DNA from 3 places in the Neobacillus sp. NPDC093127 genome. Region 1 is predicted to be linked to each of the others. Evidence: riboswitches for the same ligand, from Rfam matches in the RefSeq annotation. Region 1 holds a riboswitch; each other region holds the start of a gene.
What was found. A riboswitch is a leader RNA that binds a small molecule or an ion and turns the genes downstream of it on or off. The one in region 1 is predicted to bind lysine.
Positions count from the first base shown of each region.

Region 1 (8,064 bases):
TTTGCTTAACAAAAAAATGGACTATAGGTAGAAAATACAGCTATTTGTCACTCCTTTTGTGGGCACCATATTTTATTGTTTTTTTCTCTTTTTTCCCTGTTGTTTTTCCTATTAATGCAGGAGTAACACTTTTTCCGAGATTTAGCCTTCTGATTTATGGGTCTGTCATTCTGTATCCTGTTTACATATTATTTATTAATCTATATGCTTCACCTCTACGTACAGATTATGAGGAATAAGGCGTTAATAATGAAGGTCACTTTTTGCACCTAATTCATCTCGCTTATTGAACTAACCTGCTTCTTACTTCAATAAGGAGTAAAGTCTTTTTTTTAAAGGCTGTGTTAAAGAATATTGTTGCTTTTGATTACAATGTTGATTGGAGTGGAAGGCGCGAGACTCCTGCGGGAGCAGCGGGACAGGTGAGACCCCGCAGGCGCATTAGCGCCGAGGAGGCTCACCGCCCGCCCCGCGGAAAGCGAAGCGCCTGGAACGGAAATCAACATTCCCTTTTAACACAGCCTTTTTAAAAGTAACGAAGAAAGTTAACCGGATAAAGATAAATAAATTGAAAAAAATAACTGATAATATTAATAAGATAACAGCTTACACTAATATTTTAAAAAATGGTATTCTTAATAGGTGATTAAAATCATTAATTTAGGAGAAGAGTGAAAGTAGTGAAAATAGGTTTTTTTGATTCTGGAATTGGTGGAATGACTGTACTTCAACAAGCATTGAGGTTTTTACCAAATGAAGATTACATATTTTATGCAGATACCTCACACGTTCCATATGGTGAAAAACCAAAAGAAGAGGTAAGGGAATATATTTTTAATGCCGTTGACTTTATGGCTAATCAAGGAATTAAAGCATTAGTCATTGCTTGTAATACTGCAACCAGTATTGCAGTGGATGACCTTCGTAAAAAGTTTGATTTCCCTATTTTGGGTATTGAACCAGCAGTAAAACCTGCTGTTCAAAGTTGTGAGGGAAAACGAAAAAAAGTATTAGTGTTGGCTACAAATTTGACTCTCAGAGAGGAAAAGTTCCAAAACCTTGTGAAAAGTATAGACCATCACGATATTGTAGAAAGTTTACCACTTCCTGGTCTTGTCGAATTCGCTGAGAATTTTGAATTTAGAGAAGAGAAAGTTGTACCCTATTTAAAAGAAAAACTCTCTTCGTTTAACTTAAAGGAGTACGGAACGATTGTTCTTGGATGCACCCATTTCCCCTATTTTGAAAATAGCATAAAGAAAATATTTCCTGAAGAAGTGGACATTATTTCAGGAAGTATTGGAACTTCAAAAAACTTAAAACGTATCCTTGAAGCGAAGAATCAAATTAACGAAGGAACAGGGGATATTGTATTTTTTAAATCTGGTTATAAAGTTGAAGATAAAGAAACATTATCTAATTATAAAAAGCTGTTGGTAATGTTAGATAGGAAAAGCCCTTTAACAACGGGTGCTTAAATTAAACGGAAAAGGCTGTTCTGACAGCCTTTTCCGTTTAATTTTTTTTGTTCTCTTCCTATTTTAATTATAGCATACAAAAAATGGATAATACAGACTGTTTTTTCCCATTTACTACTGGTAAAATCAATAGAACATTAATGGTGGGGAGAGATGTAGAATGAGTTCTTTGGCTCTCGGTTTTCAGGAAATAGAAAAAACACAGCTTTTGCTCGTTGGCGGAAAAGGGTTGAATTTAGGGGAATTATCAAAAATTCAAGGGATACAAGTACCAGAAGGCTTTTGTATTACAACAGTGGGATATCAAAAAGCCATTGAACAAAATGAAACGTTTCATGCTTTGTTGGATCAACTAACAATGCTAAAAGTGGAAGATCGAGATCAAATTGGTGAAATCAGCAGGAAGATTCGACAAATCCTTATAGAAGTAGAAATTCCTTCCGATGTTGCGTGCGCAATTGCTGACTATCTCTCCCAGTTTGGCGAGGAACATGCCTATGCAGTGCGTTCTAGTGCGACTGCTGAAGATTTACCACATGCCTCTTTTGCTGGTCAACAAGACTCCTATTTAAATATCATCGGCAAAGAAGCCATCTTGCAGCATATCAGCAAATGTTGGGCTTCCCTATTTACGGACCGTGCGATAATCTACCGTATGCAAAATGGATTTGACCACAGCCAAGTGTCTTTATCCGTTATCGTTCAAAGGATGGTTTTCCCCCAGGCTTCAGGGATCTTATTTACCGCTGATCCGATTACCTCTAACCGAAAGTTACTATCAATCGATGCCAGTTTTGGGCTTGGTGAAGCACTGGTCTCTGGCTTGGTATCTGCCGATTGTTATAAAGTACAGGAAGATAAAATCGTCGATAAGATGATAGCAACAAAAAAATTGGCTATCTATGGACGAAAAGAAGGCGGAACAGAGACCGTGCCGATCGATCCTGATCAGCAAAAGACTCAAACACTTACTGAACAACAAATTTTACAACTGGCGCGCATCGGAAGACAGATCGAAGCTCATTTTGGCTGCCCACAAGATATCGAATGGTGTTTGGTTGATGATACTTTTTATATTGTCCAGAGTCGGCCAATCACTACACTTTTCCCCATCCCTGAAGCGAATGATCAAGAAAATCACGTATACGTATCTGTTGGTCATCAACAAATGATGACCGACGCCATTAAACCATTGGGATTGTCTTTTTTCCTGTTAACGACTCCTGCGCCGATGCGTAAAGCTGGCGGCAGGTTGTTTGTAGATGTCACACATCAACTGGCTTCACCTGTCAGTAGAAACATTTTATTAAATGCAATGGGGCAACATGATCCGCTCATGAAAGATGCCCTTATGAACACACTTAAGCGAGGAGATTTTATAAAATCGTTACCAAATGATAATAAAGCACCGGGTCCCACCAGAGGCAATACAGATATGCTGGAACAAATCGAAAACAATCCATCAATCGTTTCTGATTTGATTAAGCGTAGTCAAACATCCATAGAAGAGTTAAAACAAAATATTCAAACGAAAACAGGATCAGATTTATTTGATTTTATTCTAGAAGATATGAAGGAATTAAAGAAGCTTTTATTTGACCCACAAAGTTCAGCTGTATTTATGGCTGCTATAAATGCTTCAACATGGATCAATGAAAAAATGAACGAGTGGTTAGGTGAAAAAAATGCAGCAGACACCATGACCCAATCTGTACCAAACAATATTACTTCGGAAATGGGTCTAGCACTATTGGATGTCGCAGATGTGATTCGTCCTTATCCAGAAGTTATTGATTATTTACAACATGTAAAAGATGATAACTTTTTGGATGAACTGGTTAATTTTGATGGTGGGCAGGAAGCTAGAATCGCTTTCAATGCTTTTCTCAACAAATACGGAATGCGATGTGCCGGAGAAATCGATATTACGAAAACTCGCTGGAGCGAAAAACCAACTACACTTGTCCCCTTGATTCTTAGTAACATCAAAAACTTTGAGCTGAATGCCAGCAAGCGGAAATTTGAGCAAGGGCTTTGTTTTGCTTTGAAAAAGGAACAAGAGTTATTAGACCGATTGAAACAATTACCGGATGGTGAACAAAAAGCCAAAGAAACAAAACGAATGATCGGCCTAATTCGGAATTTCATCGGTTATCGAGAATATCCAAAATACGGCATGATTCATCGCTACTTCGTTTATAAGCAGGCTTTACTGAAAGAAGCCGAACAACTCATACAAGCGGGCGTTATTCATGAAAAAGAAGATATATACTATCTCACTTTTGAAGAACTTCACGAAGTCGTGCGTACAAATAAACTGGATTACCAGCTCATCAGCAATCGAGCATACGAGTACAAATTATATGAAAAATTAACTCCCCCACGTGTGATCACGTCTGATGGTGAAACACTCTCCGGTGAGTACAAACGAGAAAATCTCCCAGCCAATGCTCTTGTGGGTCTGCCTGTTTCTTCCGGAGTTATAGAGGGACGCGCTCGTGTCATTTTAAACATGGAAGATGCTGATTTAGAAGATGGAGATATATTAGTCACGACCTTTACTGACCCTAGCTGGACACCGTTGTTTGTATCGATAAAAGGCCTAGTCACCGAAGTTGGTGGACTGATGACCCATGGAGCCGTTATCGCACGTGAATATGGCTTACCAGCAGTTGTCGGAGTGGAAAATGCTACCAAACTCATAAAAGATGGGCAACGGATTCGCGTGCATGGGACTGAAGGGTATATCGAAATCTTATAATTAGTGAATATAAGCTACCGAAGCTGGGGAAATGTTCCAAGTTAGGTAGCTTATAATGGCTATAAGCGACCGAAGCCGGGAAAATCGACCAATTTGGGTAATTATATGGGACAATGTTCCTGACTCCATATCCCGCCGCAGGAATTTTCTATTTTCGCTTGAATATTATAATAAAGAGCGTTTGGGGGTATATTATGAATGAGAATAAGTTAAAGCACCTTGAATTTATTCAGGGGGTCATTAATCGGATGGGGCAAAATTCCTTTTTATTGAAGGGGTGGACCGTTACACTTGTTGCTGGGCTTTTTGTTTTTGCGAATACCCAAGATATGGACTGGAGAATGATTTCGATTGCCTTCATACCTAGTATTTTCTTTTGGCTTTTGGATGGTTATTTTCTTTGGCAGGAAAAGTTGTTCAGAAACCTTTATGATCATATTCGAAAAATAGGCGAGGGAGAGCCAATCGATTTTTCAATGGATGTGAAACCATTTGTGTTCGAAACAAGCTCATGGATCCGTATTTGTCTTTCTAATACATTAAGCCTATTTTATTTCCCAATAATTGTTATTATCATAATCACCATGACGCTTGTTTGTAAATATTGATTCCTGTGGTTAAATATAACAAAAAAGGCTGATATAATGATATAAAAAATATTGCGAACGAACATTTATGGAGGGAGAAATGACCAGAATCAAACCACGATTATTTATTGGCTCTGCCAGAGAATCCGCTGACTATGTTGATGCTATTCATGAAGCACTTACTCATGTTGCTGAGGTTACTCCTTGGACCGCAGGTGCATTTCGCCCGCTCGAATATAATATGGAAAGCCTTGAACGACAATTAGATGAAAATGATTTTGCTGTATTTGTATTTTCACCGGATGATGTTGTAAATATACGAGGTACCATTACATTTACGACAAGGGACAATACTTTGTTTGAAATGGGGTTATTCTGGGGTAGGTTAAGAAGAGGAAGAGTCTTTTATATTATTCCTCATACAACACCGGAAAGTGAGGAAGCAAAAGGGTTTCGTTTACCTTCCGATCTGGACGGGCTTACTGTATTAAGGTACGAAATGCGTGCTGATCATAATCACGATGCTGCAGTTAATGTCGCTTGCAGGGTGATCAAACGAAAAATTCGCGAGTTGGGCGTCTTTCAAAATCCAGCGAAGCTCTTAGCGGAAGCTCAAGCAAACAGGGAAAAAGACTATGCCTTAATTCGTATCCTTCGAACCTTGTCAAAACGACTTTTAGCAGACCCAGCGAAAAAGTTTGAATATCTACAAGAAGCTGTTCGGAACGCTTATCTTGCTCCATCATCCTATTATGTTGAAGGAATAGGGGTCTGGCAAGCGGAGGGAATTGATGGGCTGAAACAAATAGCGGGAAATGATGGTATAGGGAAATTTTACCCGTTTAATGTGAATGAAAACAGGCGAAAAACAGATAGAATTATTGTCGTTGATTGTTTTTTACAGAGTAACGAGCTTGTTTTTCAAAAGAATAATACAGCCTTTGATAATACGTATGTATTATGTTACCCTATAGGTAATCAATTGGTTCTGACGGTTGAATTAACGGGAAGAAGGCTATTAAGCCAAGCAGAGATTGACGATATTTTTCTCGATAATTACAATCTTTTAAGCACGATTAACACTATCTTTGGAGGTGCATCTTCATGAGCAGAGCAGCGGTATCAAAAGTAGACCAAAAATCGTATAAACTTGGAGAAACTGTTACAGGTGTAAGAGCGGTTATCACCTCCATTCACGGAAAAGAAGAATCAGGAAAAGTTATCTATAAACGAAAAGCAGACTATCGAGATGACCCCTATCAGAAGCGGGCATAGGGGACAGGAAGCCCGTTCTCTTGTCCTTGACAGATAATAGGGGTTATTGTAAAATCAAAACATAATTTAATAGGACCTCACTTTTGCTAGTGAGGTAGAGGCGCGGTGTTTATTAGTCTTTAGTGGAGCTTGAGAAGCTATGATTCTAAGGAGAAGGAAATGTCGCCGAAGCTTGTAATATTCTCAGTATTACTTGCTGGGTCTGCAGTGAAGAACTGCAGGACTGTCTCAATAAACGTCCCGGTTTATTGAGTTGAGCTATCTCATTTGGGGAAAGAAGAGGACTGTAGGGTAATTGTATATAACGAGACCTGAGTTTACCTCAGGTCTCTTTTTGTTTTGCAAATTGCCTGAAAAAAATAAAAAATGCCATTTTTTTTTGAAAAAGAGGAGGAGAACGTAATGACGAGAAAAAAATTATCTTTTTTAATAGTAATCTCTTTAATTATGATGCTGCTATTGTCGGCATGTGGTACAAGCAGCAGTTCAGGGAAGAAGGATGGAGCGGGAGAAGCAACGTTTAAGGTTGGCCTTGAAGCTGGGTATGCACCATTTAACTGGACGCAATCAGATGATGCTAATGGCGGAGTTAAAATTGATGGCAATGCAGAATACGCTGGCGGATATGATGTAGAAATCGCCAAAAAAATTGCGGATGGCTTAGGGAAAAAGCTAGTGATTGTGAAAACAGAATGGGACGGCCTTGTTCCTGCGTTAGCTTCTGGAAAAATTGATGCCATCATTGCAGGGATGTCACCAACAGCTGAGCGCAAAGCGACGATTGACTTCACAGACAATTATTATAAATCGAATTTAGTAATGGTTGTGAAGAAAGGCGGAAAATTCGATGGGGCAACGTCCATTCAAGATTTTAAAGGAGCAAAGATATCAGCTCAATTGAATACCTTCCACTACTCGGTCATTGACCAGATTAAAGGGGTAAAAAAGCAGCCGGCGATGGATAACTTCCCGGCAATGAGGGTGGCCCTTGAGTCAGGTGTAATTGATGGATATGTTTCCGAACGCCCAGAAGGTATAAGCGCCCAGTCTGCAAACGAACACTATAAAATGATCGAATTTAATGACGGCTTTAAGACATCGGATGATGATACGTCGATCGCTGTCGGCGTTGCTAAAGACAGTAAATTAACGGATAAAATCAATAAAATCTTATCAGGCATTTCAGAAGATGAACAGACAAGCATTATGGATGCTGCTATTAAAAATCAACCGGCAGCCCAATAATTTTTCAGGGGGGAACCGGGTGCATTTGGATGCATTCGGTTTTATCCGTTCTATGCTTTTAAAAAAAGGAGAACAATTATGACGTTTGATTGGGTAATAAAAATTGTTTCAAACAATTGGCCAATGTTTCTTCGCGGTGCGGGTGTGACGTTGTTAATTGCGATTACAGGGACGATTTTGGGCTTTATTATCGGCCTGTTGATAGGGGTTATTCGAACCATTCCTACTCCTGAACGAGGAGTAAAAAGAATTTTCCTCAAAATAATTAATGCGATTCTTTCAATCTATATTGAGGTGTTCCGTGGAACACCGATGATTGTACAAGCGATGGTTATTTTTTATGGTTCAGCTTTAGCATTCGGTATGGATATGAACCGAATTTACGCGGCGATCTTAATCGTATCGATCAATACTGGAGCCTATATGTCGGAAATCATTCGCGGCGGGATTGTTTCGATTGATAAGGGACAATATGAAGCAGCACAGGCAATTGGAATGACTCATTTTCAAATCATGAAGAATGTAGTTTTGCCGCAGGCGATTCGCAATATTTTGCCGGCAACAGGTAATGAGTTTGTGATTAATATTAAGGACACATCCGTTCTTAACGTCATTTCAGTATCAGAATTATTTTTCCAGACAAAGTCAATCGCCGGAAATAACTTTAGGTATTTTGAGTCATTTTTCGTTGCTTGCGTGCTTTATTTTATTATGACCT
Region 1 is NZ_JBIVOP010000003.1:295,118-303,181, reverse strand. It holds gene ACIQCO_RS06675 (hypothetical protein) at 1-239, shown strand, start outside; gene murI (glutamate racemase) at 681-1,478, shown strand; gene ppsA (phosphoenolpyruvate synthase) at 1,639-4,239, shown strand; gene ACIQCO_RS06660 (hypothetical protein) at 4,434-4,847, shown strand; gene ACIQCO_RS06655 (TIR domain-containing protein) at 4,927-5,934, shown strand; gene ACIQCO_RS06650 (hypothetical protein) at 5,931-6,101, shown strand; lysine riboswitch at 6,189-6,370, shown strand; gene ACIQCO_RS06645 (transporter substrate-binding domain-containing protein) at 6,504-7,346, shown strand; gene ACIQCO_RS06640 (amino acid ABC transporter permease) at 7,425-8,064, shown strand, end outside.

Region 2 (8,064 bases), on a different contig from region 1:
TAATCCTTCAGGAGTACGGTTAAACATAACTCCCATCCGGTCAAATAAATTAATAATAAATGGTGCCGCGTCACACATCGCCTTCACTGGAGGCTGATTCGCTAAGAAATCGCCGCCATAAACGGTATCGTCAAAGTGAATCCACGGAGAATCCCCTTCACCTTTTGTATTTACTGCTCCATTAATACCGCCTTGGGCACAAACAGAGTGAGAACGTTTAACCGGAACTAACGAAAATAGTTCTACCGGTGTTCCTGATTCTGCAACTTTGATGGTAGCCATTAGGCCCGCTAAGCCGCCGCCGACTACAATCACTTTACCCTTACTCATTCGTGACTCACTCCCTCAATCAATAATTCCTTATTTTTCCGAAGCTTTTCTTAATGATAGCAAAATTTTAATCTTTGAACTTTGATAAAATGTCCAGCTCCAGCGCTAAACGGGCGCTTCCGCTTTTCTATTAAGAAACAAATGCAACTAGTGTTCGAACCGCAATAAAAGCTAGAACAACAAAAACACCAATTGTCACGTATGTAGAAATAACTTGTGAACGTGGTGACACAGTGATTCCCCAGCTAACAAGGAATGACCATAAACCATTAGCAAAATGGAAAATGGTTGAAAGAACCCCAACTAAATAGAAAACGAACATAAATGGTGATGATAGAATATCATGCATCATGTCATAGGAAACCTCGGCTCCAAATGCTGCAGCTACACGTGTTTGCCATACGTGCCATGCAATAAAAATCAGTGTAATCACACCTGATATACGCTGCAGTATGTACATCCAGTTCCTGTATGTACCATACCTGTTGACATTGCTATTAGCGGTAAAAGCAATATAAAGTCCATAAATTGCGTGAAATAGAATTGGTAAATAAATTACTACAGTTTCCAGAACAATCCGGAAAGGCAGATTTCCCATAAAACCTGCAGCCTTATTGAACGAATCTGGTCCTCCTGTGATAAAATGGTTGACTACAAGATGCTGCACTAGGAATAACCCGATTGGAATAACGCCCAGCAGCGAATGCAGTCTGCGATTAACAAACTCTCGATTACCCGCCATTATTTTACCCCCCTTTAATTTGTAAAAAAATGATGTTAAGTTTCCACTCTCTCCTATTCCCCTTCAAGAATTAAAACAAAAGCATCACTGTGACAATAATGTGACATGTCCATTTTACTCCCATCATCATAGAGCGTCAAGAAAACGGATACACAATTCTTTACTAAAAATAAAATTTTTAAAATATATTGATATTATTATGGATTGGTATTTATTTCCTTCGTTTCACTGGATGACATGATATTTAACTATATTTCCTTCTTTTTAATTACCAACTTCTTACTGTAGGAATTTTTGTCTGTAAGGAAAAGATAATTATGATGGAAAACATGAAAAAATATTGCAAAATAATAAATTCTTCTATCAGATTTTCAAAGTAAACGGTTCTGAAACTAAACACTAATTGATATAATAGAATAATAGAAAGAGGGGAAACATGTGAAAGAAAGCCAAGTTGTTGATCAAAATCTAAATGCCGCTGAACCAAGAACCATCTCCATATTCGGTTATGAACTAATCAGAGAAATCCTTTTACCGGAGATTCTAGGGAAAGACACCCCGGAAATCTTGTATTGGGCGGGAAAACTGCTAGCACGAAAATTTCCATTACCTGATTATGATAAAGTCATCGAATTTTTCGCTGATGCTTCATGGGGCCAGCTAGAAATAAAAAAGGAAAATAAAAATGAACTTGAATTTGAACTAATCAGCCCTTTAATCGTGTCTCGTGTGAAATCAAAAGCAGAGCACTTTTTCCAGCTTGAAGCAGGTTTCCTAGCCCAGCAAATCCAACTTCAAAAAGAAGTCATCGCTGAAACCTACGAGCACCCTGTAAAGAAATCCAATAAAGTCCAATTCACCGTCAAATGGGATAACAAAGACCACATTTAATTCTACGGTTCATTTACATGGTGTCAGGCACCGTCCTAAGGACGGTGCCTGACACCATTTTCTAATTATTCCCAAGTCCGAATGCTTTGTGCAAGGCTTCCACTGCTTTAAGCATGTTTTTCTCTTCGACTACTGCTGAGACTTTAATTTCGGATGTGCTGACCATTTTGATTTGGATATTATTGGTTGCCAATACTTCAAACATTTTGGCTGCCACACCAGGGTTTGAAATCATTCCGGAGCCAACGATGGATACTTTTGCTAATTTATTTTCTGCATCAAGCTGCTCATAACCGAGCACGCCTTTATTATCTTCAAGCACATTTAATGTCTCAAGCCAATCATTGGTATGGATGGAGAACGATAAATTGGCTGTTCCTGCCTCTGTTGTGCTTTGGATAATGATGTCAACGTTGATATTATTTTGAGCGAGCGTAGTAAAAATGGTTGATAAACTTGTTAATGAATTGGTGAGACCTAATACGGTAACTCTCGTGATTTCATCTTCAAATGCGACACCGCGGACAACTAGATTTTGTTCCATTGCTGCTTCCCCCTCTATGACTGTACCCTCGATTTTCTCCATACTTGAACGAACCTCAAGTTTGACCTGATAGTTTTTGGCAAACTCCACTGCCCTTGGATGCAGTACACCCGCACCTAAATTAGCGAGCTCAAGCATCTCATCATAAGAAACAGATAGTAATTTGCGTGCGTCTTTCACATACCTTGGATCGGTTGTAAACACTCCGGTCACATCAGTGTAAATATCGCACTTATCTGCTTTTAGGGCAGCTGCTAAAGCTACAGCTGTTGTATCAGAGCCGCCGCGGCCAAGTGTGGTGATTTCGCCGTTTTCTGTTATTCCTTGGAATCCAGCAACAATGACAACTTTACCCGCTGATAGCTGGTTCTGGATGGCGTCGGTATTTATATTCGAGATTCTTGCGTTTCCATGAACAGGTTCAGTCACGATTCCTGCCTGCCAGCCGGTAAAAGAAACTGCATCCATTCCTTGTTGATTTAAGGCCATTGACAGGAGCGAAATTGTCACCTGCTCACCAGTGGAAAGGAGCATATCCATATCCCGCTTATTTGGCTGTGGCGAAATTTCTTTTGCCAGGCCGACAAGCTGATCGGTCGATTTTCCCATGGCGGAAACGACGACAACTACCTTATTGCCTCTCTCTATCTCCTCTTTCACACATGCTGCCACGTTTAAAATTTTATTTACACTGCCGACGGAAGTTCCTCCGAATTTTTGTACAATAAGCCCCATACCTGACTTCTCCCTCTTTCAATTGAATACGTTATTTTTCCCCATTAACGCAAAAAAGCAATGAGAAGGGCATCTCATTGCTTTATAAACACAAAAAATTCTTGCGCACACAATGTAAGATAGCTCTCCAAGACAGACGTCTTGACAATCCAGTATTTATTCAACACAGGACCAGCAAAGAAAGAAATGAGATCTTCTTTACTTCGGCGAACCTTCCCTTTCATGATTCTTCTCAGAAGCTCATCCTTCTCAGAACCACTACTCTTGAAGCTCGCACCTCTACCTTCACTTTAATACGTAAAAGTGATAGTAAATTAAATTTTCATTTATTATAGCATGTTCTTTTTTTTCTGACAATCATTGTGAATGAAGTTTATTGATTAATTCTTCTGCGACATTTATCGGAATTCCAAGTGCTGTGAATTCCTCCACACCCGCTTCTTTCATTTTTTTCACTGAGCCAAACTGTTTTAATAATAATTTTTTTCGTTTCTCGCCAATGCCTGGAATATCATCCAGTAACGATTGAAAGGCGCTTTTTCCACGAAGCTGGCGGTGAAATGTAATCGCAAAACGGTGAACCTCATCTTGGATTCTTTGGAGTAAATAAAACTCCTGGCTGTTTCTTGCCAGAGGAACAATCTCCAATGGATTGCCGTAAAGGAGCTGGGATGTTCGGTGTTTTTCATCCTTCACAAGCCCTGACAGCGGGATATCCAAGCCTAGCTCATTTTCTAACACATCCCTGACTGCCTCCACATGACCTTTTCCGCCATCAATAATAATTAAATCCGGCAGCGGCAGTTCTTCCTTTAAGGCCCGCGAATACCTTCTTCTCGTCACTTCCCGCATTGATTCATAATCATCGGGACCCTTAACCGATTTTATTTTATATTTGCGATATTCTCGATTGTTTGCCTTCCCATCGATAAAAACAACCATCGCGGACACGGGGTCAGTCCCTTGAATATTGGAGTTATCAAATGCCTCAATCCGGTGAGGGGTATAGATCCCTAAAAGCTCGCCTAGGGTTTCTACCGCTTTAATTGTCCGATCCTCGTCCTTTTCAATTAATGAAAACTTTTCATTCAGAGCAATTTTGGCATTTTTTATTGCCATTTTGACGAGGTCTTTTTTCTGCCCCCGCTGCGGCTGCAGAACCTTTACCTTTAATAGCTGTTCTGCCAGGCTTAGATCTACTTCATCCTGTATTAAAATTTCCTTTGGTTTAAAGTGATTGGCTTTTGTATAAAATTGCCCAAGGAACGTTAAGATTTCTTCCTCTGGCTCGTTATAAATAGGAAACATGGAAACATCCCGTTCGATGAGCTTTCCTTGGCGGACAAAAAAGACCTGGACACACATCCAGCCTTTATCGACTGCATAGCCAAACACATCCCGATCGGTGAAATCAGTCATCGTAATTTTTTGCTTTTCCATAATCGTTTCGATATGGATAATTTTATCGCGAAATTCCTTTGCCCGCTCGAAATCCAACTCTTCAGCTGCGGCGGTCATTTTTTCGGTGAGCTCTTTTTTGATTTCCTTATATCCGCCATTTAGGAAGCGGGTAATTTCATCGGTCATTTGTTTGTATTGTTCTTCGGCGACTTCATTCACACATGGTGCAAGGCACTGCCCTAAATGGTAGTACAGGCAGACGCGGTCGGGAAGCGTTGAGCATTTGCGGAGCGGATAAATCCGGTCAAGCAGTTTTTTTGTCTCATTGGCTGCGGTAACGTTTGGATATGGACCAAAGTATTTGCCTTTGTCCTTTTTTACTTTTCTTGTGATAATTAGTTTCGGATGTCTTTCCGCAGTCAGCTTTATAAACGGATAGGTTTTGTCATCCTTCAGCATGATATTGTATTTTGGGTCGTATTTTTTGATTAGGTTTAATTCCAGCAAGAGTGCTTCGATGTTTGAAGAGGTTACGATATATTCAAAGTCCTCGATTTCATTTACAAGCCGGAGCGTCTTGCCATCGTGCGAACCGGTGAAATAAGAGCGCACACGATTTTTTAATACTTTTGCTTTCCCTACATAAATAATTGTCCCCTGCCGGTCTTTCATTAAGTAGCAGCCAGGCTGATCCGGCAGCAGTGTCAGTTTCTGCTTGATAATTTCATTCATTCCGGCCACTCCCATCCGTTTTTTTTTAATATCAGAATTTATATCATTGGACTTCGAGAATTGTCCAGCTCCAGCGCCCTAGCGGCTAATGTCCTTCGCTCTCCGCCCTACGATAAGTCAACATCGAATCGCTAACGCTCTTCGTGTTTCCTTTATCTCAGTTGGAGCGCTCCAGGCCATACGCCGCTGAACAGGGCGCTTCCGCTTTCCTAATTATCCTTAAATTTTAAAACAAACTGCCAACAAATGATAGTGGGAGGTTTTTCTTAAAATCCTTTCCATGCAAAAAAAACCTCAGCTAGAATGGTTTCCAGCTGAGGCTTTTTGAAGTTTCAATCGTTTATACGTGCTTTTCTAATACGCTTGCTAATGCTTCTTTTGGCTGGAAGCCGACTACTTTATCAACGACTTCGCCATTTTTCATAACCAACAAGGTTGGAATGCTCATTACACCGAAATTAGCCGCTGTTTGCGGGTTGTCATCGACATCAAGCTTTGTGATTTTTACTTTATCGCCCATTTCTGAGTCAAGTTCTTCAAGAACGGGAGCGATCATTTTACAAGGTCCGCACCATGGCGCCCAGAAATCTACAAGTACAAGGCCTGAACCTGTTTCAGCAGAAAAGTTTTGATCTGTTACGTGTGAAATAGCCATTTAAATTGCCCTCCTAATTAATACTGAAATACTACCGAAAGTATAACATTGATTGGAAAATCAAGCTAATAAATTGCTCTCCTCATTCATTTTCCCCTTGTTTGTTCTATGTATTCCTAAAAATAACGGAGCGAGCGGCTTTTGCACCGCTCGCTTCAAGTAAGTTATGATGAATGTACTTTCAACTTTTTAAACTCTTCCGTTAATAATGGCACCACTTCGAACAGGTCGCCGACGATTCCGTAATCCGCTATTTTGAAGATGTTTGCTTCAGGATCTTTATTGATCGCGACAATTACTTTCGAGTTGGACATGCCGGCTAAATGCTGAATCGCACCGGAAATACCGCAGGCAATGTAAAGGTCTGGTGTAACTACTTTACCAGTTTGGCCAATTTGCAGGGAGTAATCGCAATAATCGGCATCACAAGCACCACGGGAAGCCCCAACAGCACCGCCTAAAACATTAGCCAATTCTTTTAGCGGTTCAAATCCTTCAGCACTCTTCACGCCGCGGCCGCCAGAGATAACCACTTTTGCTTCACTTAAATCCACGCCTTCACTAGCTTTTCTTACTACTTCTTTAATGATGGCGCGAAGGTCTTTGATGTCAACGGAAAGGGAGGAAACCTCACCGTTTCTGCTTTCATCCTTTGCTAGTGGCGCAATATTATTTGGACGGACCGTCGCAAAAATTAACCCGTCGGTGACAATTTTCTTTTCAAAGGCTTTACCGGAATAAACGGGTCTTGTAAAGACGATATTTCCACCGGCTGCTTCAACGGCAACTGCATCAGAAATAAGTCCTGATGAGAGCTTGCCGGCAATTCGCGGTGCAAGGTCTTTTCCGAGCGCAGTATGACCTAATACCAGCCCTTCCGGTTTTTCTTGGTCAACTACAGCTAGCAACGCTTGCGCATAACCATCTGAAGTATATTGCTTTAATTTATCATTTTCAACGACGACAACACGGTCTGCTCCATACTGTACTAAGTCTGCGCCTAAAGCGCTTACAGCTTCGCCCGCTAATACAGCGACTACTTCTCCGCCCTCTGCAACTGTTTTTGCAGCAGCAATTGCTTCAAATGATACATTTCTTAGAGATCCGTCACGAACTTCTCCTAATACCAATACTTTTCTTGCCATGTATGATTACCTCCTGAAAGAGCAAATTTTAAAATAAAAACGATTAAATTACTTTTGCTTCCGTATGAAGCAAGTGAACAAGTTCTTTTACCTGATCGTTTAAATCTCCAGCCAAAACTTTTCCAGCTTCTTTTTTAGGCGGCAAATAAATTTCGATTGTTTTTGTTTTTGGTTCCACATCATCTTCTTCAAGATCAAGATCGTCTAATTCCAATTCAGCAAGCGGCTTTTTCTTCGCTTTCATAATTCCTGGTAAGGAAGGGTAGCGCGGCTCGTTCAGACCTTGCTGTGCCGTTACTAATAGCGGCAGGCTTGTTTCGATGATTTCAGAATCCCCTTCAACGTCACGAGTGACTGTTACGCTGGTGCCATTGATTTCAAGCTTGGTAATCGTAGTCACGTAAGGAATGTTAAGCAGTTCGGCAACTCGCGGACCAACCTGACCTGTTCCGCCATCAATGGCAACATTTCCGCCAATGATTAAATCAGCATCCTTATCCTTTAAAAATTCACCGAGAATTTTTGCTGTCGTGAATTGGTCCGCATTTTCAACATCGTCTTCTGTATTAATGAGAACGGCTTTATCTGCGCCCATCGCCAGTGCAGTACGGAGCTGCTTTTCCGTTTCTTCGCCGCCTACAGAAATAACCGTTACTTCGCCGCCATTGGCATCGCGGACTTGGATTGCTTCTTCAATCGCATATTCGTCATAAGGGTTGATGATAAATTCAGCACCATCCTCATTGATTTTTCCGCCTTTAAGGGTAATCTTTTCTTCCGTATCAAAGGTTCTTTTCATCAATACATAAATGTTCATGCTAGTGGTCCCCTCCTAATATAATTTCGAGCATTCGCTCAGTTTGAAAGATTGGGAAAATTTTTTATAAAA
Region 2 is NZ_JBIVOP010000020.1:26,753-34,816, forward strand. It holds gene sdhA (succinate dehydrogenase flavoprotein subunit) at 1-330, opposite strand, end outside; gene ACIQCO_RS22165 (succinate dehydrogenase cytochrome b558 subunit) at 461-1,072, opposite strand; gene ACIQCO_RS22170 (YslB family protein) at 1,511-1,963, shown strand; gene ACIQCO_RS22175 (aspartate kinase) at 2,025-3,242, opposite strand; lysine riboswitch at 3,355-3,532, opposite strand; gene uvrC (excinuclease ABC subunit UvrC) at 3,600-5,375, opposite strand; gene trxA (thioredoxin) at 5,716-6,030, opposite strand; gene ACIQCO_RS22190 (electron transfer flavoprotein subunit alpha/FixB family protein) at 6,195-7,175, opposite strand; gene ACIQCO_RS22195 (electron transfer flavoprotein subunit beta/FixA family protein) at 7,219-7,992, opposite strand.
Region 2: linked by a shared signal. The riboswitch ahead of ACIQCO_RS22175 (aspartate kinase) and the one ahead of ACIQCO_RS06645 (transporter substrate-binding domain-containing protein) in region 1 are both predicted to bind lysine.

Region 3 (8,064 bases), on a different contig from region 1:
CCATTCGCGATTCCAAAACCTTTGGGTTTATTGAATTAAATGATGGCAGCTTCTTTAAAGGGGTACAGATTGTGTTTGATGAGCAATTGGAGAACTTTAAGGATATTGCTAGGCTTCCTATTAGTTCTTCGATAAGGGTTGAGGGAGAGTTTATTCATACTCCTCAAGCTAAGCAGCCTTTTGAAATCAAAGCAACTAACATTGTCATTGAAGGAACTTCAAATGTTGATTATCCTTTACAAAAGAAAAAGCATTCATTTGAATATTTGCGAACAATTGCCCATTTAAGACCGAGAACGAATACATTCTCAGCCGTATTCCGTATAAGATCACTTGCATCGTATGCGATTCATAAATTTTTCCAAGATAAGGGTTTTGTTTATGTGCATTCGCCAATTATTACCGGCAGTGATACGGAAGGTGCGGGAGAAATGTTCCGTGTAACCACTCTTGATTTGGACAATCCTCCAAAGAATGACGAAGATAAAACGGATATAACAAAGGATTTCTTTAATAAAGAAACCAATCTGACCGTTAGCGGGCAGCTTTCTGCCGAATCCTTTGCGTTAGCATTCCGGAATGTCTATACATTTGGACCGACATTTAGAGCAGAGAATTCAAATACAGCGCGACATGCAGCAGAGTTTTGGATGATTGAGCCGGAGCTAGCCTTTGCTGAGCTTCCTGATACCATGGATTTAGCTGAAGAAATGGTGAAATACGTAATTGGCTATGTTCTGGAACAAGCTCCTGAAGAAATGAATTTCTTTAACAGCTTTATTGAAAAGGGGTTATTAGACCGTCTTAATAGTGCCTATACGGCAGACTTTGGCCGTGTGACGTATACGGAGGCCATCAAGTTGTTAGTCGAATCCGGTGAAACGTTTGCCTACCCTGTTGAATGGGGAGTGGACCTGCAAACAGAGCATGAACGTTATTTATGCGAACATGTCTTTAAACGCCCTGTATTTGTCACCGATTATCCAAAAGAAATTAAAGCCTTCTATATGAGGTTAAACGAAGATAACAAAACAGTTGCTGCTATGGATTTACTTGTGCCTGGAATCGGAGAATTAATTGGCGGCAGCCAGCGTGAAGAACGTGAAGAAATTTTGGCTGGAAAAATTAAAGACCTTGGCATGAATGAGGAAGATTATTGGTGGTACCTTGAACTCCGAAAATACGGGGGTACAAAACATTCGGGCTATGGGATTGGTTTTGAGCGCTTAATTATGTATTTAACAGGTATGTCAAACATTAGAGACGTTATCCCATTCCCAAGAACACCAGGTAATGCAGAATTTTAAATGAAACAGGAAGAAGACCAATTCATTCGTTGAATTGGTCTTCTTCTGGTGCTGCTGCAAACATCATTTTAAAGATCTTGTAATTCTTCCTCGAAATAAAAGGTTTCCGGGTGCTCTTTAACGATATAAGAGTATCTCTTCATATTTTTTACATATTGCCATTTTAAAATTGTGACTGCCTCTCCAGTTTCAATAATATTAACAGTCTGACCGGATTTGTATCGATTATTTGCGTTTTTCAAATTTAACACCCCTTTAATATTCCCTTCTTAGTATAACACAAATGAATGAACTACTATGTATCTTCATCTCATACTAGAAATAGGGTAAGGATAAAGGCATTCATTTTGAATTATTACCTAACTATGGTATGCTAAATAAAAGTGAGGTGTCGTTTTGACAAATTTTAAAGCAAAAAAGAGTAACCTCAAAGAATTATTAGCAAAAAGAGGAATGGACCTGGATAGTTTGGAAAAAAATACAAATATACCCAGGGATCAGCTCGATGACTACTTGTCAAAGAGAGTTATGAATTTAAATAATGCGATGACAATCTCCAAAGAATTAAATTGCCGTATTGAAGATCTATATGTTTGGACGGCAGAAGAAGCATAAACTTGAAAAAAGCAGACTCGATTGATGAGTCTGTTTTTTTTGTTTTTTTAGCGGAAAGAAATTGGAATCAATAAAATTAATTAAATGATAAATAAAATTAATTTTTCGTTTAAATTTAATGAAATATTTTAATATTTATATTTAAATATTTGGAAAAATGATGTATGATATGGTTAAAGAAGGAAAGGAGAAATAAATGTCATATCCGGTTATTACAAATTGCCCTGTGTGCAGTAAGCAATTAAAAATTATGAAGTTACAATGTACTCATTGCCAAACGACAGTTGAAAATGAATTTCAGTTTTCAAAATTAGCAGCTCTAAGCCAGGAACAGCTCCATTTTATCGAGATTTTCCTAAAATGCCGTGGAAATATTAAAGAAGTTGAAAAAGAATTAGGTGTTTCGTATCCAACTGTTCGAGGGAAATTGGATGATATTATTTCTTCTCTTGGATTTGCTCTAAGTAAGAAGACAGAAATCGATAAGCAAAAAGTTGTTTCCATGCTGGAAAAAGGTGAAATTACTGCTGAAGAGGCGATTCATTTATTAAAAGAGGGGGAAGCGTAAATGAAGGAAGAAATCTCAAGGGTGTTAACGATGGTGGAAGAAGGCAAGCTTGATAAGGAAAAAGCAACCGAGCTGATTAATGTATTGCAGGGAAAGGATCAGCCAGTCAAACTACAAAAAGAAATACCGTACGGTAACAAAATGTTAAAAATCCGAGTAACCTCAGAGAAGGGTGACAATGTAAACGTAAATCTGCCAATTAATTTGGTCAAGGCAGTACTTAAAGTGGGAACGAATATCGCTGAAAAAATTCCCGAAGCAGCAAAATACGTAAAGGATATTAACGTAGATCTCTTAATTGAAGCCATCGAAAATGAATTAGACGGACAAATTGTCGATATCACATCAGCAAATGGCGATAAAGTGTTCGTAGTGATTGAGTAACCGATGCTTAAGGTCCGTGTAAAGGTAAAGGATAAAAAGTTTACGGTACCTGTTCCGTATCCAGTCTTAAATATTGTTAGTACTGTTATTACTTCAAAAAGATTTAATCGTTTTGTAAACCAGGCAATTGAAAGAGACGGTAGGAAATTCGTAGTCCCCCAAATAGAAAGGAAAGACCTAAAACCGCTGCTTAAGGCATTAGTAAAGCATAAAGGGTTAACGTTGGTTGATACAAAATTAAACGATGGCACTGAAGTGACGGTCAAGTTGTAAAGCATTATCCGAAATTTAGGGATAATGCCTTTTTTTCTTTTTAATTTTAGAAAAAACACGCGATTTCGCGTGCTTCTTCTAAAATAATTAATTTGTCAAATCACATTTCTCTAATGGAATAACCTTGGTTCTTTTCGTGAACTTATAACCTAGCCATAATAGTACGAATAGCGGCAGGCCGATATAGGATACCAGCACACCGTTCCAGTCGATATGGCCGCCCATGAAGGCAGTATAGTTTTGCCCTAAAACCACAAATCCACAAACAGAAAAGGCGAATATCGGACCAAATGGGAAGAATTTCGATTTATATGGTAACAAGCTAAGATCCTTACCTTGTGCGGCAAACGCTTTTCGGAAACGATAATGACAAACAGCGATTCCAAGCCACGCAATAAAGCCGGACATACCTGAAGCGTTTAACAGCCAATTGTATACTTTCCCATCTCCAAACAGGGAAGCAAGGAAGGCTAGGGTACCCACTAAAGATGTTGCGATTAAAGCATTAACTGGAACACCATGTTTGTTTAATTTACCAAGGAATCTTGGGGCTTTACCTTGACGGGCCAAATCCCATAGCATCCGTGTCGACGCATACATCCCGGAATTGCCTGCAGATAATACCGCTGTTAAGATAATAGCATTCATGACAGAAGCGGCGAAGGCGATTCCAGCTTTTTGAAAAACAAGTGTAAACGGGCTGACCCTGACACTCTCAACGGCCAAATTACCATTTGTATAAGGAATAATAAGTCCAATAACTAGAATGGCCAATATATAGAATAAAAGGATCCGCCAAAAAACTTGTTTTACGGCACGTGGAATCGCTTTTGCAGGATTGTCGGTTTCACCTGCAGCAATACCAAGAAGCTCTGTTCCTTGGAAGGAAAAGCCTGCTGCCATGAAGATTCCGAGCATGGCCATAAAACCGCCATGGAAGGGAGCATCGCCAATTGTGAAGTTTTTAAAGCCAATAGCGTGATCGCCCATTATACCTAAAATCATCAACGTTCCAATAATAATAAAGATAACTACCGTTACGACTTTAATGAGGGAGAACCAATATTCAGCTTCCCCAAATCCTTTAACCGAAAGATAATTTAATAAAAACATAATAGCCAAAAAAAGGCTGCTCCATAATATAGATGGGGTATTAGGAAACCAAAATTTCATAATCATTGTCACAGCAGCTAATTCTGCTGCTATCGTAATCGCCCAGTTAAACCAGTAATTCCACCCAAGTGCAAAACCAAGGGAAGGATCAACAAACTTAGAGGCATATGTGCTAAAGCTTCCGGCAACAGGCATATAGGCACCCATTTCTGCTAAACTTGTCATCAAGAAGTAAACCATGAGACCAATAATAAAGTACGATAACAGGGCGCCGCCTGGACCAGCTTCATGGATGGCACCGCCACTTGCAAGAAATAGGCCTGTACCAATTGTTCCGCCAAGTGAAATCATTGTAAGGTGTCGCGATTTTAAACTGCGTTTTAATTCTGATGGATCCTTTTTCGCTGATATTTCACCAATATATTCATTTTCTTTTAATACTCGTGCTGATTGCATTGTCATGACTCCTTCTTTTCTTCATTTCAGTTCAATGCTAGGATTGGGAAATGAGACTCATGATAGCTTTTCAGGAAGGAGTTTGGAATAAAAAATGCCATCGAAGTAGAATCGATGGCATTGTCAATACCCCGCATCATACCTTCCGAAAGATAGCTCAACACGCTCGGCTGGTAAAGCCTCACGTGACAGTTCTGTTCCTATTTGGAGACAGCCCCAGCATGCTTTTCTAGAGATGAAAAACACACTTCGGCAGCTTTTCCTTTCAAACGGAGTCAGGGATGTCTCTTCCATCTCGTCCACTTTACTGATAAAAACCGCGACCTCTACCTCATCGGTTTGATGAGGATTTTTTTATGAAGTTTATTATATTACTAAAGTATAAATAATCTTTTATTATTGTCAATATCCACAGACAATTTATTACTATTGTGAAAAAACTATCAATTTACATTGGATGAGAGAATCGGTATGATTTTAAACTATATTAGATCAGGTATTGGAGGAAACATAAAAATGCGGTTTCTGGGAATAATTACAGGTTCTCTTATTATTGTGATCGCTTTTAACCTATTCTTAATTCCTCACGAGGTGTTAAGCAGCGGCTTGAGTGGAATATCTATGGTTTTTGGGATGATTTCCCCTCTAAATACAGGCTTGGTCAACTTGATATTGAACCTTCCGTTATTGATTATCGGTTATAAAATGCTTGGAAAAAAATTCATCATGAATTCTATCTTCTCGGTAGCAATCATTTCCTTGGGACTTTATTTAGTACCAGTATTTCCAATTGCAAAAGACTCGATTCTTTCCTCGATATTTGGCGGCGCTTTAACAGGTTTGGGGGTAGGAATTGTGTTCCGTTCTTCGGGATCAACTGGAGGATTCGATGTTATTGGCATGATTGTTGCTAGGAAAAAGGACTTTCCCATCGGTGTGCTGCTATCTGGGATGAATGCCGTTGTCATCGTTATAAGTGGATTTTTGTTTAATTGGGATTCCGCCTTAAATACGTTAGTATCCATTTTTGTCACTGGTAAAGTAGTGGATGCCATTTATACGGATCATGCAAAATTAACGATAATGATCATTACAGAAAAAGGTCAAGAAATGAGAGCACATTTACTGACCAATTTGTATCGTGGCTTGACGATTATGGACGGAGTCGGCGGCTATTCAAATGATAAACGAAATGTTTTGGTTACTGTCATTTCCAGGTATGAATTGAATGAGGTAAAAAACCTAATTACCGAAGTAGATCCAGCCGCATTCGTCAACATTACCGAAACCATTGAAGTGATGGGCCTGTTTCATCGGCCTAGTCCCCAATAAAAAGCTTGCACATCTAATTTTTGTGCAAGTTTTTTTATTGTGAATTTAAGAATATTGTTTCCTGATTTATCCGAAAATTTGCTATAATAGAGAGATAATTAAGCATTATGAACGGGAGGCAATCCGATGTAAAATCCTTTACTTTTATCCATATCAATTGAATAAAAAGTGAGGGTGTTTTATGTCTATTATTGTCGGAAAACAGACTTCTTTCCGGTTTCTTTGGTTTGGGCAAATGTTTGCCAACTTGGGAGATATCTTATATATTGTCTGTTTAATTAAGTTGATATTTGATGCGACCGGTTCTGTTACCTATATGTCGCTTGTTCCGTTTTTTAATACCATTTCAGCTTTGATTAGCGGTTTATTGGCACCATTGGTGATTAATAAATACAGACTCAAGTCAATCTTGTTTTATTCACAAAGCGGTAAGACCATCTTGCTGTTTGTATTGACCATAAGTGCTGCTACGTTTAAAATGGGAGGCTTGTTTTGGATCTATTTGCTCATTTGTCTTATTTCTTTTTTAGATGGATGGGCTTCACCTGCACGAAATGCGATGGTACCAAGTCTGGTCGAAGAGGGGAAACTCGTAAAAACGAATAGTTTACTTTCAATATCCGATCAGATTGTCCAGCTGGTTGCCTGGCCAATCGGCAGTATTCTGTTAGTATCCTTAGGTGCCGGTAATATTCTGTGGTTAACCTTCAGCTTGTATTTCATTTCAACGGCTTTAATGGGGTTAATTGAACAAGCTGTACACATCCAAGCTCAAGAGGACCAAACTCGTTTGGATGCCTTGAAAGAGGGCTGGGGAATCATTTGGAAATCTAAACAGCTTCGGACCATCAGTTATATGAACATCCTTGAAACCTTTGCAAACGGGGTATGGATTGCTGCCATTTTGTTTGTATATGTTTCCGAAGCATTAAATAAAGGAGAGAATTGGTGGGGGTTTATTAATGGCTCCTTTTTTGCCGGAATGCTGTTTGCCGGCCTGCTGATTTATCGTTTCTCCTACCTAGTAGAAAGAAATTTAGGAAAAACAATTCTTTGGTCGACCTTTAGTTTAATTGCCATCACCTTAATGTTTGGCATGACCTCGATTCCTTGGTTTGCCCTTTTCGTCTCCTTTATGTTTGGTTTGCCGCAAATGGCCCGGGATGTTGCCGAGACAACGATCATTCAAAAAAGCGCAAGGGAACAGCTGCTTGCCAAAGTCTATTCTGCTCGGGGAACTCTTGTTTTTGCTGCGTTTGGGATTTCGTCGCTCGTGATGGGCTGGATTACAGATGAATTTGGGGTACGAACGACATTTAAGGTTGCAGCTGCCCTGTTCATTTGTTCCTTTTTTATTGCTCTAAGGGGGAGAAGGTATCTTTTTGGCGAGTCCAATATGGAAAGAAATTAATTTTTAGCGGGAAACTACTTGATGGTTTCCCTTTTTTCATAGAAAATAACACTATATTGATAGTAAGAAGGTGATTGTTTAATGCGGCCCATAATATTAGGTATCTTTGCTGCTTTCTTTTTTGCCTTTACGTTTATTTTAAACAGGTCGATGGATTTAGCAGGCGGCAGCTGGATTTGGAGCGCATCGTTACGCTATTTCTTTATGGTTCCATTTCTGTTTATCATCGTAATTGCACGAAAAAACTTTACACCATTGCTTAAAGAAATGAAAAGCCGCCCATTTGCTTGGGCTTCATGGAGTTCGATTGGGTTTGGCTTGTTCTATGCACCGATTTGTTTTTCTGCTTCCTATGCACCTGGGTGGTTAATCGCAGCTACATGGCAAATTACGATTATCTCTGGATCATTGCTGGCGCCGCTCTTTTACGAACAGGTTATGACTGAAAAGGGTACCATTCAATTGAAAGGAAAAATTCCTTTTAAAGGAATGGCGATGTCATCAATCATTTTGCTTGGAATCATCCTAATGCAGCTGCAGCAGGCCAATCATTTATCCTTTGCGGCAATCTCTTTGGGTGTGCTTCCTGTTATCCTAGCCTCCTT
Region 3 is NZ_JBIVOP010000007.1:182,813-190,876, forward strand. It holds gene asnS (asparagine--tRNA ligase) at 1-1,307, shown strand, start outside; gene ACIQCO_RS12315 (hypothetical protein) at 1,376-1,549, opposite strand; gene ACIQCO_RS12320 (helix-turn-helix domain-containing protein) at 1,704-1,922, shown strand; gene ACIQCO_RS12325 (DUF2089 domain-containing protein) at 2,119-2,490, shown strand; gene ACIQCO_RS12330 (SHOCT-like domain-containing protein) at 2,491-2,874, shown strand; gene ACIQCO_RS12335 (hypothetical protein) at 2,878-3,147, shown strand; gene ACIQCO_RS12340 (amino acid permease) at 3,235-4,722, opposite strand; lysine riboswitch at 4,862-5,053, opposite strand; gene ACIQCO_RS12345 (YitT family protein) at 5,233-6,048, shown strand; gene ACIQCO_RS12350 (MFS transporter) at 6,230-7,459, shown strand; gene ACIQCO_RS12355 (DMT family transporter) at 7,541-8,064, shown strand, end outside.
Region 3: linked by a shared signal. The riboswitch ahead of ACIQCO_RS12340 (amino acid permease) and the one ahead of ACIQCO_RS06645 (transporter substrate-binding domain-containing protein) in region 1 are both predicted to bind lysine.